DNA from 2 places in the Amycolatopsis sp. NPDC004378 genome. Region 1 is predicted to be linked to the other one. Evidence: riboswitches for the same ligand, from Rfam matches in the RefSeq annotation. Region 1 holds a riboswitch; the other holds the start of a gene.
What was found. A riboswitch is a leader RNA that binds a small molecule or an ion and turns the genes downstream of it on or off. The one in region 1 is predicted to bind S-adenosylhomocysteine.
Positions count from the first base shown of each region.

Region 2: another riboswitch for S-adenosylhomocysteine. It lies ahead of ahcY (adenosylhomocysteinase); the one in region 1 lies ahead of metH (methionine synthase).

Region 1 covers NZ_JBSGDR010000003.1:26,770-34,160, reverse strand. The annotation lists gene metH (methionine synthase) at 1-2,800, opposite strand, end outside; S-adenosyl-L-homocysteine riboswitch at 2,815-2,893, opposite strand; gene ACWEN0_RS11745 (TIGR03619 family F420-dependent LLM class oxidoreductase) at 3,189-4,049, shown strand; gene ACWEN0_RS11740 (sugar porter family MFS transporter) at 4,098-5,483, opposite strand; gene ACWEN0_RS11735 (zinc-dependent alcohol dehydrogenase family protein) at 6,122-7,123, opposite strand; gene ACWEN0_RS11730 (HAD family hydrolase) at 7,150-7,391, opposite strand, start outside.
Region 2 covers NZ_JBSGDR010000035.1:30,966-38,356, forward strand. The annotation lists gene ACWEN0_RS46555 (TetR/AcrR family transcriptional regulator) at 1-150, opposite strand, end outside; gene ACWEN0_RS46560 (AurF N-oxygenase family protein) at 239-1,129, shown strand; gene ACWEN0_RS46565 (hypothetical protein) at 1,187-1,333, shown strand; gene ACWEN0_RS46570 (N-acetyltransferase family protein) at 1,330-1,812, shown strand; S-adenosyl-L-homocysteine riboswitch at 1,844-1,921, shown strand; gene ahcY (adenosylhomocysteinase) at 1,997-3,457, shown strand; gene ACWEN0_RS46580 (hypothetical protein) at 3,577-3,732, shown strand; gene ACWEN0_RS46585 (hypothetical protein) at 4,002-4,211, opposite strand; gene ku (non-homologous end joining protein Ku) at 4,354-5,232, opposite strand; gene ACWEN0_RS46595 (styrene monooxygenase/indole monooxygenase family protein) at 5,307-6,533, opposite strand; gene ACWEN0_RS46600 (GTP-binding protein) at 6,551-7,171, opposite strand; gene ACWEN0_RS46605 (DUF742 domain-containing protein) at 7,146-7,391, opposite strand, start outside.

The DNA.
Region 1 (7,391 bases):
CCGGCTCGACGACCCGCGTGCCGGTGAACAGCGGCTCCGGCAGGTCGGCGAACACCACCTGCTCGCGGTTCAGCCGCGTCTGCTCGAGGGTGAGCATCGGGCGGCGCTGCTTGCTCGCGTGCTGCTCGCGCAGCACCTCCTGATCGGCGCGGTTCTTCTCGGCGAGCGCGATCGACCGGTCGGGGTCGAGCAGGTCGGACACGACCCCGACCACGCGCGACGCGTCCAGCACGTGGACGGTCGCGTTGTCGTAGGCCGGCGCGATCTTGACCGCGGTGTGCTGACGGGACGTCGTCGCGCCGCCGATCAGCAGGGGCAGCTTCAGCCCGCGCCGCTGCATCTCGGTCGCGACCGCGACCATCTCGTCCAGCGACGGCGTGATCAGCCCGGACAGCCCGACCGCGTCGGCGCCTTCGGTGACGGCCGTGTCGAGGATCTTCGCGGCCGGCACCATCACGCCGAGGTCGATCACCTCGTAGTTGTTGCAGCCGAGCACGACCCCGACGATGTTCTTGCCGATGTCGTGGACGTCGCCCTTCACCGTGGCGAGCACGATCTTGCCCTGGCCGCCGCTCGAGGCCAGCCGGCCTTCCTGGCGCGCCTTCTCCTTCTCCGCCTCCATGAACGGCTCGAGGTAGGCGACGGACCGCTTCATCACGCGCGCGCTCTTGACCACCTGCGGCAGGAACATCTTGCCGGAGCCGAACAGGTCGCCGACGATCTTCATGCCGTCCATCAGCGGCCCCTCGATGACGTCGAGGGGCCGGGCCAGCTGCTGCCGCGCCTCTTCGGTGTCGTCCTCGATGTAGTCGACGATGCCGTGCACCAGCGCGTGCGACAGCCGCGCCTCGACGCTGCCTTCGCGCCACGAGAGGTCCACGACGCGCTTGGTGCCGCTGCCCTTGACGTTCTCGGCGAAGCTGACCAGCCGGTCCGTCGCGTCTTCGCGGCGGTCGAAGAGCACGTCCTCGACCAGCTCGAGGAGGTCCTTCGGGATGTCTTCGTAGACCGCGAGCTGGCCGGCGTTCACGATGCCCATGTCCAGGCCGGCCTTCATGGCGTGGAACAGGAACGCCGAGTGCATCGCCTCGCGGACGACGTCGTTGCCGCGGAAGGAGAACGACAGGTTCGAGATGCCGCCGGAGATGTGGACGCCGGGGCAGCGCTCCTTGATCCTCGGCAACGCGTCGATGAACGCCTTCGCGTAGCCGTTGTGCTCGGCGATGCCGGTGGCGACGGCGAGGACGTTCGGGTCGAAGATGATGTCCTCGCCCGCGAAGCCGGCCTCCTGCGTGAGCAGGTCGTAGGCGCGGGCGCAGATCTCGACCTTGCGGTCGGCGGTGTCGGCCTGGCCCCGCTCGTCGAAGGCCATCACGACGACGCCGGCGCCGTAGTTGCGGACGGTGCGGGCCTGCGCGAGGAACGGCTCCTCGCCCTCCTTGAGGCTGATCGAGTTGACCACGCCCTTGCCCTGCAGGCAGCGCAGGCCGGCTTCGAGCACGCTCCACTTGGAGCTGTCGACCATGACCGGGATCCGCGCGACCTCGGGCTCGGTGGCGATGAGGTTGAGGAAGGTCGTCATCGCCTCCTCGGACTCGAGCAGGTCGGCGTCCATGTTGACGTCGAGCAGGTTGGCCCCGCCCCGGACCTGCTCCAGCGCGACGTCGACGGCCGCCTGGTGGTCGCCCGACTCGATGAGCCGGCGGAACCGCTTGGAGCCGGTGACGTTGGTCCGTTCGCCGATCATCACGAACCCGGTGTCGGCGCCGATGCCGAACGGCTCGAGCCCGCTGAACCGGGTGTGCGTGCGCGGCGCGGGCACCTCCCGCGGTGTGACGTCCTTCGCGGCTTCGGCGATCTTCGCGATGTGCGCCGGGCTGGTGCCGCAGCAGCCGCCGACCAGGTTGACCAGGCCTTCGCGGGCGAACCCGCCGATCAGCCCGGCGGTCTCCTCCGGGGTCTGGTCGTAGCCGCCGAAGGCGTTGGGCAGCCCGGCGTTCGGGTGGCAGGCGACGTAGGCGTCGGCGATCCGGGCGAGCTCCTCGACGTGCGGGCGCATCTCTTCCGCGCCCAGCGAGCAGTTCACGCCGACGACCAGCGGTTTCGCGTGCTCGATGGAGCTCCAGAACGCCTCGACGGTCTGGCCCGAGAGCGTCCGGCCGCTCAGGTCGACGATCGTCACCGAGATCCACAGCGGCAGGTGCGGCGCGACGTCGCGGGCGGCGGCGATCGCGGCCTTGCAGTTGAGCGTGTCGAAGATCGTCTCGATCAGCAGCAGGTCGACGCCGCCCTCGGCGAGCCCGGCGATCTGCTCCGCGTAGGCCGCCTTGACCTGCTCGAACGTCACCGCGCGGTAGGCGGGGTCGTCGACCTTCGGCGACAGGCTGAGGGTGACGTTCAGCGGCCCGATCGACCCGGCGACGAACTTCCCGCCCAGCTCGTCGGCGGCCTGGCGGGCCAGCTGCGCCCCGCGGACGTTCATCTCGCGGACGTGGTCCTGGAGGCCGTAGTCGGCCTGGCCGATGCTGGTGGCCGTGAAGGTGTTCGTCGTGGTGATGTCCGCGCCGGCCGCGAGGTACTGGCGGTGGACGTCGAGGATGACGTCCGGGCGGGTGAGGTTCAGCAGGTCGGGGTCACCGGTGACGTCGTGGGTGTGCTCGCCGAAGCGGTCGCCGCGGTAGTCGGCCGGGGTCAGCCCGGCGCCCTGCAGCATGGTGCCCCAGGCACCGTCGAGCACCGCCACCCGCCGGCCGAGCAGCTCGCGCAGGCGCGCGGTGGCTTCGGACTCATTGGGGTTCATCGGCAGCCTCCCTCATCCGGGAGGCGCCCTTGGTCGGTGGTTCCCGGTCGAGCGTGGCGGACCCGGCGGTCCGTTGCAGCGCCTCTCGACCTGTGGTCCACGGTACTGGAACCGGGTGCGCGCACGCCATCCCGCCCCGCCGGCGCGTCCACTGACTGGGACACCGTGAGTCCACAATGGATTTTCGGGTTCACCCTGCCTCCGCGTCTTTCCCGGTTGCGCCCACCCTGCCGCACCGGGCGCGGGCGCTCTGCTCCCCGCCTGCTCACCCCGGGCTCCTCCACCATCGTTCGAGCGGCCCACGACGTTACTCTCCGCGTTCGCGTTGGTACTTTTCGCGGTCCCGACCCACCTTGAAAACTGAAACACGTTCTAATACGCTCCACGCGTGGACTACGGAATCGTGCTGTTCACCAGCGACCGGGGCATCACCCCCGCTTCCGCGGCGCGCGCCGCGGAAGCCGCGGGGTTCGCCACCTTCTACGTGCCCGAGCACACGCACATCCCGGTGAAACGCGAGTCACCGCACCCGCGCACCGGCGACGCGTCCCTGCCCGACGACCGCTACAGCCGCACCCTGGACCCGTGGGTGGCCCTGGCGACGGCCGCGGCGGTGACGTCGCGGATCCGGCTGTCGACGGCGGTGGCCCTCCCGGTGGAGAGCGACCCGATCACGCTCGCCAAGACGATCGCGAGCCTCGACCACCTCTCCGGCGGCCGCGTCACGCTCGGCACCGGCTTCGGCTGGAACGTCGACGAGCTGACCGACCACGGCGTCCCGGGCCACCGCCGCCGCACCGCGCTGCGCGAGTACCTCGAGGCGATGAGTGCACTGTGGACACAGGAAGAGGCTTCCTACGCCGGTGAGTTCGTCTCGTTCGGACCGAGCTGGGCGTGGCCCAAGCCGGTCCAGCCGCACATCCCGGTGCTGCTGGGCGCGGGCCCGACGGAGAAGACGTTCCGCTGGATCGCGCGGCACGCGGACGGCTGGATCACGACGCCGGCGGACACGGACCTGGACGGGCACGTGGCCCTGCTGAAGGAGATCTGGCTCGCGGAAGGCCGGGCGGGGGCGCCGCGGATCTGCGCCCTCGGCGAGCGGCCGGACCCGGAACGCCTGGCGCACCTGGATTCCCTCGGCGTGACCGAGACGATCTTCGGGCTGCCGGACCGTTCGCCGGACGAGGTCGAAGCCTGGATCGGGCGCCTGGCGGGCAAACTCGGGCTCGTCACCGCCCCCGCGCACTGAAGCGGCGGGGCACGGATCCCGTGCCCCGCCGTCAAGCCCCCCCCGGGGTCAGCTCTTGGCCGCGACGCCCTGGCGCGCCCGGAGGTCGAGCTCGATCTGCTCGAGCGAACGCCCCTTCGTCTCGGGCACCAGCCACTTCGTGAGCACGAACAGCACCACGTTGATGCCGGCGAACAGGAACATCGAACCGCCGATGCCGAGCGACTTCGGGTCGGAGATGATCGGGAACACCGCGCTCACGATGCCGGTCGCCGCCCAGAGGACCACACTGCTGACACCCATGCCCGCCGCGCGGAACTTCAGCGGGAACACCTCGGACATCATCACCCAGACCACCGCGCCCCAGCCGAGTTCGTAGCCGACCAGGTACAGCACCATCATCACCAGCATCAGGATGCCGCGCGTGCCGGTGTCGTGGACGTTCAGCACGACGAACCCGGCCGCCACCAGCGTGATCACCATGATCACGTTGCCGATCAGGAGCAGCGGCTTGCGGCCCCAGCGGTCCACCACGAACACGACCCACGCGGTGAACAGGAACTTCGTGACGCCCAGCAGAACGCCCGAAAGCAGCGCGGCCTGCGTGGCGAAGCCGAGGCCGATCAGCATCGTCGGGAAGTACGCGTTGATCGCGTTGACCCCGCTGAACTGCTGGCCGATCGCGAGCAGCAGCGCCACCACCAGCATCGGCCGCACGAAGCCGGAGAACAGGTCGCGCAGGCGCGGCTTTTCTTCGGTGTCGAGCCGGATGACCTCGTTGATCGTCTCGATCTCTTCGTCGAGGTTCACGGTGGTGCCGTGCGCGCTCGCGAGGACTCGCCGGGCCTCCTCTTCCCGGCCGTTCTTCACCAGCCAGCGCGGCGTCTCCGGCAGGAACACCAGCCCGACGAGCAGCACCGCCGCCGGGACGATCGCGCCGGCGAACATCCAGCGCCAGGCCGAGTTCGGGCCGAGCCAGTAGCTCACCAGGAACGCGATCAGGATGCCGAGCACGATGAAGATCTGGTTCAGCGCGCCCATCGCGCCGCGCAACCGCGCCGGCGCCAGCTCCGACAGGTAGGTCGGGACGGTCGACGACGAAAGGCCGATCCCGAGGCCGATGACCAGCCGCGAAACCACGAGCAGCGCGAACGTCGGCGAGAAGGCCGCCGCCAGCGTGCCCACGATGACGATCGCCGCGGCGACCATGATCGTGCGCCGCCGGCCGAGGGCTTCGTTGGTACGGCTGGAGAACAGCGCGCCGACGATGGCACCGACCGACAGGCTGGCGGTGATCACACCCTTGTCCCAGCTGGTCAGCCCCCAGAGTTTCCCGATGAACGGGAGCACCCCGGAAATCACGCCGAGGTCGTAGCCGAACAAGATGCCACCGAGCGCGCCGAAGAAGTACAAGGTGGTCCGGCTGATGTGCCGCGCCGGGGCTGTCTGCGTCATTGCCGGGTCGCCTCTTTCGTAGGTCCAGTCCAGCCAGCGGCGTCCACATTCACACGCCGGAAATAGCCGGGCAAGACAGTCGTCGATAACAATTCAGAAACGTGATCGCCGTTCACATATGTGACACGTTGGGGCGCACACCAATACTCCGTCTGCCGCAGTCGCGAATCAGTGCACAATGGACACGGCCGCCGACGCGCGCGGGTTCGATCAATCCACTATGGACAATCGCGGCGCAGCAGGTCGGCGAAGGCCGTGAAGGGGAATCCCGGGAGCCGGGCAAATCGGGCAGAGTCCGGGCTCACCGCAAGGTCGGGGAGACGGTGAACCCGGACGTGCGCGCCGGACCCGTTCGGGCGGGTCGGCGGCGCAGGCGGGAAGGGGGTTTCAACCCACCCCCAGGCGGTTGAAACCCCCTCCCCGCGCCCCCAGCCCGGAGCGGCCGGCCCGAGCATCCGCAGCCTGCTCGGGCGACGCCCTGGTAGCTATCACTCTCCCGGTTGTGGTCACCGGCCGCCATTCCTGCCGAAAGAGGACTTTCTTCCATCCCGAAACCCCGCTGAGCTGCGAATACGTGGTCGCGGCGGTACGGATCTACCCAGCCGGGCGGCCAAAAGTTACCCCTGGCCGCGAGCGGCTCAGGCGCTCTCCAGCACGACCTTCCCGACATGGGTGCCTGACTCGAGGTGCTTGACGGCGTCGGCGACCTCTTCGAAGGCGAACCGGCGGTCGATCACGGGCCGCAGCCCGCTGTGCTCGACGGCCCGGTTCATGGCCTGGAACGTCTCCCTCGACGCGTTCGTCAACCCGCGCAGGGTCAGCTGCTTGACCAGCACGAGCACCGGGTCGGCGGCGCCCTCGTGGGTGAGCACGCCGGCGACGCTGACGTGCCCGCCCGGCCGGGCGGCGAGCATGGACTGGCCGATCGTGCCGCCCCCGCCGACGTCGACGACGTGGTCGACGCCGCCGCCGGTCAGCTCCGCCGCCGCCACGCCCCACTCCGGCGTCGTCGTGTAGTTGATCGTCTCGGCCGCGCCGAGGGCGCGCAGGCGGGCCAGCTTCTCGTCCGAGCTGGACGTCGCGATCACGCGGGCGCCGCCGAGCACGGCGAACTGCAGCGCGAACGTCGCCAGCCCGCCGCTGCCCTGGGTCAGCACGGTCTGGCCCGGCGCCACCCGGCCTTCCTCGACGACCGCGCGCCACGCCGTCACACCGGCGCTGGGCAGCGTCGCGGCCTCGGCGAAGTCCAGGTGCGCGGGGACGGCGACGAGCGCGTCCTCGGCGAAGACGGCGTACTCCGCGAGCACTCCGTCGAGCGAGCCGGACAGGTCTTCGGCCGTCTTCTCCGGGGTACCGGGTCCCGAGAGCCATCTCGGGAAGTACGTCGCGGCCACCCGGTCGCCCGCCGACCACGCGCGCACGCCGTCGCCGACCGCGACGACCTCGCCCGCGCCGTCGGACAGCGGCACGACGTCCGGCTTCACCGGCATCGGGTAGAAACCCTTCAGGATCATCAGGTCGCGGGCGTTGAGCGCCCACCCGCGCAGCCGGACCAGCACCTGGCCGGGACCGGGTTCGGGAACGGCACGCTCGGCCAGGACGAGCTCGGCGCCGGGACGCGGCAGGGAAAAGGACTTCACAGCGGCTCCAAGGGTGCGGGAACTCCTCAACCCGGCCAGTGTGTCGAAGTCGCGAGCTCCGCGTCGACGATCTCCAGAAGTCGTGGGGTCAGTTCGGCGAGCGAGGTCGCGAAGTGGCGGACGCCGTAGCCGGCCATGAACTCCCGCTGCCGCGCGTGGGCCGGACTGCCGGGGAAGCCGACGAACCCGGCGCCGTGCGCGCGGGCGTTCTCGGCCACCCGGCTGACGTCGTCGACGAACACGATCTCGTCGAAGCCGACGCCGAGCA
Region 2 (7,391 bases), on a different contig from region 1:
GCGCGCGACGCCGGCGCGTTCGGCGATCTGCTCGGTCGAGACGTCCGGGCCGTGCTCGGCGATCGCCGCCAGCGCCGCGTCGACGAACTCCGCGCGGCGCCGTTCCTGCTGGCCCGCCCAGCGCGTCGCCCGTCCGTCGACCTTGGTCACCCCGGAAGCCTACTCAAGACCCGTGCGCGGGTGTACGCTCGCCGCAAGTAACTAGTACACCGCGTACCCCCTACTTTCGGAGGTCGCCATGGGCGTCGAAGCCCAGGACCGGGACGTCACCGCGGCTCGCCTGCTCAAAAGCTCCGCGAAGAACTCCTACGACCCGTACGTCGACATCGACTGGGCCGCGCCGCTCGCCGACGGCAAGGCGTACATGCCGCTGGAGCGCGTCTCCCTCCACGGCACCGACCTCTGGGCGCGGCTGACGCCCGAGCAGCGGATCGAGCTGTCCAAGCACGAGATCGCCAGCATCATGAGCGTCGGCCTGTGGTTCGAGATCGTCCTGATGCAGCTGCTCGCCCGCTACGTCTTCGACCTCGACGCGCGCACCGAACACGCCCAGTACGCCATGACGGAGATCGGCGACGAGACGCGCCACTCCGTGATGTTCGCCCGCACCGCCGAACGCCTCGGCGTGCCGCGCTACGGCGTCCCGAAGGTCGTGCACCGCGCCGCGAAGGTGTTCGGCGCGACGGCCGCCGGGCCGTCGATGTTCGCCAGCGTGCTGGTCGCCGAGGAGACCACCGACCGGCTGCAGCGTTCGATGATGGACGACGACGGCATCCAGCCGCTGATCCGCTCGGTCAACCGCATCCACGTGGTCGAGGAGGCCCGGCACGTCCGGTTCGCCAAGGAGGAGGTGCTGCGGGAGACGCCGAAGCTGTCGAAGGCGGCCCTGCAGCGGCACCGGGTGCGGACCGCGCTCGTCGCGTTCGGCGTCATCGACAGCATGATCGACCCGCGGGTGTACCGCAGCGTCGGGATCGACCCGCGCGAAGGCCGGGCCGCGGCGCTGGCCAACCCGCACTTCCACGAGACCCGGCGCTGGATGGCCGAGAAGATCGTGCCGTTCCTGCGCGAAGCGGGACTGATCGGCGGACGCTCCGAAGCCATCTGGCGGCGCGCGCACCTCGTCTGAGCCACTGACGGCCTAAATCCCTTCCCGGGACGTTCCGGGCTGCGCCACGATTCCCCTGTGACCGACGGCTTCCCGCAGGACTCCACCCCCGTGCGCCCGCCGCTGCTCGCGCCCGGTCGTCACCGGCGCAGCGGACCCGGCCTGACCGTTACGGTGCGGAGCATGGGTACCGAAGGCAACCGCGACCCGCAGGAGCTCGCATGACGGCGGTCCGCCCGGCCCGCGCCGACGACGAAGCCGCGCTCGCCAAGCTCGACGAGCGCACCTGGACCTCGGCGTCCTCACCCGCTCCCCCGCCCCGGCCCGGCACCCCGTTCTTCGACGAGGGCACCCGGCCCGAAGACGTCCTCGTCGCCGAGCACGACGGCGTGGTCGCCGGCTACGTCTGGCTCGAGGAGGGGTTCGGCATCCCGGCGCACCGGCACGTCCGCGTGGTCGGCGGGCTCGCCGTCGACCCGGACCGGCGCGGGCTCGGCCTCGGCCGCCGGCTCGTGGACGCCGCGGTGACCGAGGCGCGGCGGCGCGGTGCCCGCAAGCTGACGCTGCGCGTGCTCGGTCACAACACCGCGGCGCGCCGCGTCTACGAGCGCTGCGGGTTCGTCGTGGAAGGCGTGCTGCGCGGGGAATTCCACGTCGACGGCGAGGACGTCGACGACGTTCTCATGGCCCGCTCGCTCGCTTGACAGCTTCCCGGCGGCTTTGCCATTCTGGTTCCGGGCCGAGAGGCGCTGCGACGGAATTCGATTCCGCCACGCTCGGCCCGGACCACGACTCCAAGGGCGCCTCCCGCGAGGGAGGTGCCCTTTTTGGTTCGTGCGACACCTCCCGAGCGTTCCGCAACCCAGCAGTCAGGAAAGAGCTCGAGGAATGAGTGACAAACTGCAGACCCGCAACGGTCTGGACTTCGCCGTCGCCGACCTGTCCCTGGCCGAGGCCGGCCGCACCCAGCTGCGGCTGGCCGAGCACGAGATGCCCGGCCTGATGGCGATCCGCGAGGAGTACGCCGCCGCGCAGCCGCTCAAGGGCGCGCGCGTCGCCGGATCGCTGCACATGACCGTGCAGACCGCCGTGCTCATCGAGACGCTCGTCGCGCTCGGCGCCGAAGTGCGCTGGGTGTCCTGCAACATCTTCTCCACCCAGGACGAGGCCGCCGCCGCGGTCGTCGTCGGCCCCGGCGGCACGGTCGACGCCCCGGCCGGTACCGCCGTGTTCGCCTGGAAGGGCGAGACGCTCGAAGAGTACTGGTGGTGCACCGACCAGCTCTTCGCTTTCCCGGGCGGCAAGGCGCCGAACATGATCCTCGACGACGGCGGCGACGCGACCCTGCTCGTCCACAAGGGAGCCGAGTTCGAGGCGGCCGGCGCGGTGCCGCAACCGTCCGAAGAGGACCCCGAGGAGTACCGGATCATCCTCGACACGCTGCGCGCGAGCCTCGCGGCCGACGGTGACCGCTTCACCCGCATGGCCAAGGAAATCCGCGGCGTCACCGAAGAGACGACCAACGGCGTCAAGCGGCTCTACAAGCTGGCCCGCGACGGCGAGCTGCTCTTCCCCGCGATGAACGTCAACGACTCCGTCACGAAGTCCAAGTTCGACAACAAGTACGGCATCCGGCACTCCCTTGTGGACGGTCTCAACCGGGCCACCGACGTGATGATCGGCGGCAAGCGCGTGGTCGTCTGCGGCTACGGCGACGTCGGCAAGGGTGCGGTGGAGGCGCTGCGCGGCCAGGGCGCCCGGGTCGCGGTCACCGAGATCGACCCGATCTGCGCGCTGCAGGCGGCCATGGACGGCCTGGACGTCGTCGAACTGGACGACGTCGTGGGCCACGGCGACATCTTCATCACCACGACCGGGAACTTCGGGATCATTTCCGCGGACCAGATGAGCCGGATGAAGCACAACGCGATCGTCGCGAACGTCGGGCACTTCGACAACGAGATCGACATGGCCGGTCTCGCGAAACTGCCCGGAATCGTGAAGAAGGAAATCAAGCCGCAGGTGCACGAATGGACGTTCCCGGACGGCCACGCGATCATCGTGCTTTCCGAAGGCCGCCTGATGAACCTCGGCAACGCGACCGGCCACCCGTCGTTCGTGATGTCGAACTCGTTCACCAACCAGGCCATCGCCCAGATCGAGCTGTTCGCCAAGCCCGGCGAGTACGCCACCGACGTCCACCGCCTGCCGAAGCACCTCGACGAGAAGGTGGCCCGGCTGCACCTGGCCGCGCTCGGGGTGAAGCTCACGAAGCTGACGAAGGCCCAGGCGGACTACATCGGCGTCGACGTCGAAGGTCCGTACAAGCTCGATCACTACCGGTACTGACGCAGGGTTGCTCCATTTGACGCAGTTTGGAGCCCCGGGAAACTGGCCATCCTCCGGGTGACAGCGCATCCGCCCGGCCGGCACGCCGGACGGGTCCCATGCGAAGGAGTGTGTGCAAAGTGATCGTTCTCGGTGTAATTCTCCTCATCATCGGGTTCATCGTCGGAATCCCGGTGCTTTACACCATCGGCATCATTCTCGCGGTGGCCGGCGTGGCACTGGCCATCCTGGGCGGCACCGGCCGCCGGATCGGCGGGCGTGCGCACTGGTACTGATCCGTGACCCTCGAACGGCCTGGCGCGACGGCGATGCCGCTCGCGCCAGGCCGTTCGGCCGATCCACAACGGACCGGACGTAAAGGGTCCTCCGGCTCCGAGGGGGAGGGAGAGCCGAAGGACCCCGTTAGTGTTAGCACATCGCCCTGCCCGTGTACACAGCTGCATACACGATCGGGTTATCTCCTTACCTCTTCCTAACCCGGGAAGGCCTCCCCCGCCGACGGTGACGCCGGCCGGAAAGGCCTTCACGGGTCCTGGCGGGAGGCTCAGGAAGCTTGGCGCAGCAGGGATTTCGCGGCCGCGGCGGCGCACCCGCACCCGCTGCCGAGCGCCTGGCAGTCGACGATCAATGCGTGCCGGACGCGGTCACCGTCCGCGCAGGCCGCGTCCGTGCATTCCGTGAACCCGCCTTCCGGGTGCACCACCAGCGTGCCGTGGCAGTGGTCGATTCCCGCGTCACAGGAGGCGCACTCCATGACCGGTCCACCTTTCCGCGATCGTGTCCGGTGTGCTCGCACCCCTTGGTACCACCGCGAAGCACGCGAACGCGGGACCGGCACGACGGCGTGTCGGCACGACCACCCATCCGAGGTCGTGGCGGACCACGCAAGGCGCGCTTCAGGCGGACTTCGGTGCGCGCTTCCGGGTCGCGGGCTTCTTCTTCGCCGCCGGCTTCTCGTCCTCTTCGGAGTCGTCCGAAGCGGACTTCGCCGCGCCGCGGGACTTCTTCGCCGCGTCCACGCTCGCCTGCAGGGCCGCCATCAGGTCGACCACGTCGGCCTTGGCCGTCACCGCCGCCGGCTTGGTCGTCTCGTCGCCCGCCACCTTGGCCTCGATCATCTCCTCGAGGGCCTCGCGGTAGTGGTCCTTGTACTTCTCCGGCTCGAACACCGGCTCGGCGAGCGAGTCGATCAGCGAGCCGGCCATCGTCAGTTCCTGGGGGCGGATCTGGGGCGGGTCGTCGCGCAGGAACGGGAAGTCCGGCTCGCGGACCTCGTCCGGCCACAGCATCGTCGTCATCACCAGGACGTCGGAGTGCACGCGCAGCACCGCCATGCTCTCCCGCTGCCGCACGGCGACCTTGGCGATCGCCACCTGGCTCGACTTGTGCAGCGCGTCCCGCAGCACGAGGTACGGCTTCACCGCGTTCTTCTGCGGCTCCAGGTAGTACGTCCGGTCGTACTGGATCGGGTCGATCGACTCGAGCGGGACGAACTCCAGCACGTCGATCGTGCGCTGCGTCGGCAGCGGCAGCTCGGCCATCTCCGCATCGGTGATGACGACCATCTCGCCGTCGGGCAGCTCGTAGCCCTTCGCGATCTCGGCGTAGGGCACCTCGGCGCCGTCGATCGTGCAGAACCGCTTGTACTGGATGCGGCCGCCGTCGGCCTCGTGCACCTGGCGCAGGGAGACGTTCTTGTTCTCGGTGGCCGCGTACAGCTGGATCGGGATGCTGACCAACCCGAACGACACGGAGCCCTTCCACATCGCCCGCATGCCACGCACCTCCGAGGTCGCCTTCACGCTACGTGACCACCGTAGCCCGAATCGTCCCCCGGCGACAGTGCGATCTACACCTCTGCCAGGTACTTCTCCCAAAGTGCCGGATCCATGAACCAGTGCCGGAAGTCCGTCGGATCCGAGAAACCGTTGACGAACCGCCGCGCGACCGCCGGTTTCTCACCCGCGACCCCGAGGAACTGGAGCACGTGCGGGGGCGGCGGCTGGAGCAGCGCGTTGGTCCAGTCGGTGACGTGCCGGGCGTACTCCCAGTAGCGCTCGAACGTGGCGTCCATCCACTCCGCGTCGAACGGCCGGTCACCGCGCTCGACGATCGCGTCCAGGTAGGTCGCGGCGCAGTGGCTCGCGTTGTTCGAGCCCTGGCCGGTGATCGGGTCGTTCGCCACGACGACGTCGGCCATGCCCAGCACGGTCGCCCCGCCGGGCAAGGTCCCGACCGGGTTGCGCACCACGGGCGTGTACCCGCCGGCCAGCGTCGCCTTGCCGTCGGTCAGCTCGGCGTCGCGGCAGCGCTCGTACTCCCACGGCACGAACTGCCGCATCAGGTCGAGGATGCGCACGAAGTGCTCGGCCGGGGCCGGGCGGTCGTCGAAGCAGTCCAGCGGCCCGCCGGGGACGCCCTCGAAGAACAGGATGTCGCAGTTCCCGCTGGTCGTGTAGGCCGGGATCATGAACAGCTCGCCGACGCCGGGGACGATGTTGAACCGCACCGCCGCCATGTCCGGGTGCTCCGGCCGCGGCCCGACGCCGTGGGCGTAAGCCAGCGAAAGCGCGCGCATCGGCTTCGTGAACGGCGACCGCTCCGGGACCCGGTCGAACAGCTGGACCAGCTCGCCCTTGCCGGCCGAGATGATCACCAGGTCGTAGAGCCGGGCCAGCGCGTCCAGTTCGGACGTCATCACGCCGTGGATGACGAGCTTGCCGCCGCGGTCCTCGAACAGCTCCAGCCAGCCCGCCATCTTCACGCGCTGGTCGACCGACTGGGCGTAGTCGTCCAGCTCGCCCACCCAGTCGATGACGCGGCCGCCGTCCGGCCCGGCCACCGACACGCCGAGCCCGCCGACCCGGACCGTCTCGTCTTCCCAGAGGTTCAGGCCGAGGTCCCGCTCGTGCTGCAGCGCGTTGTGGAACATGCACTGCGTCGACATCACGCGCCCGCCGCGGATCTCGTCCGGCGTCCGCGCGGACATCACCGTGACGTCGTAGCCCTTGCCCTGCAGCCCGAGGGCCAGCTGCAGGCCGGACTGCCCGGCGCCGACGATCAGAACCCTGCGCATGAAGCTCGTTCTCCTTCTCAGGTGTTCGGGACGCTGCCGGCCAGCTCGCGCGGACCCGACAGCACCGCCAGTGACAGCGTGTGGCCGACCAGCTCGGTCAGCGTGGCGATCGTCGAGGCGCGGTCACGCGCGTCGCAGGTGACCAGCGGGACGCTCGGGTCGAGCGCGAGCGCGTCGCGCACCTCCTCGAGGTCGTGCACCGGCTTGCCCTCGAACTGGTTGACCGCCACCACGAACGGCAGCTCCGAGTCGTTCTCGAAGTAGTTGATCGCGGCGAACGACTCGTCGATGCGGCTGGTGTCGACCAGCACGACCGCGCCGAGCGCACCGCGGCTCAGATCGTCCCAGAGGAACCAGAACCGCGCCTGCCCCGGCGTGCCGAACAGGTACAGCAGCAGGTCCGGGCGCAGCGTGATGCGGCCGAAGTCCATCGCGACGGTCGTGGTCGACTTGCCGCCGGGCGGGATGTCGTCCACGCCTTCGCCGGCTTCGGTCATCCACGCCTCGTTGCTCATCGGCGGCACCTCGGACACCGCCCCGACGAACGTGGTCTTGCCGACACCGAAGCCCCCGGCGACGACGATCTTCGCGGAGATCGTCAGCAGTTCGCCCTCAGGCGGGGAGCCGCTTGAGCCCATCAAGGATCCTCTCGAGGACGTTGGTGTCGTGGTGGTAGGCGTGCGCCGTGGGGTGGACGAACACCGCGCCCTGGGACGCGAGGTCGCCGATGAGCACCCGCACCACGCCCAGCGGCAGGTCCAGCCCGACCGACAGCTCGGCGATCGAACTCCGCACGCGGGCGCGTTCGTAGAGCGAGCGCGACTCGGGCATGAGCGCGTCGCTCAGCGCCGGGTCGTA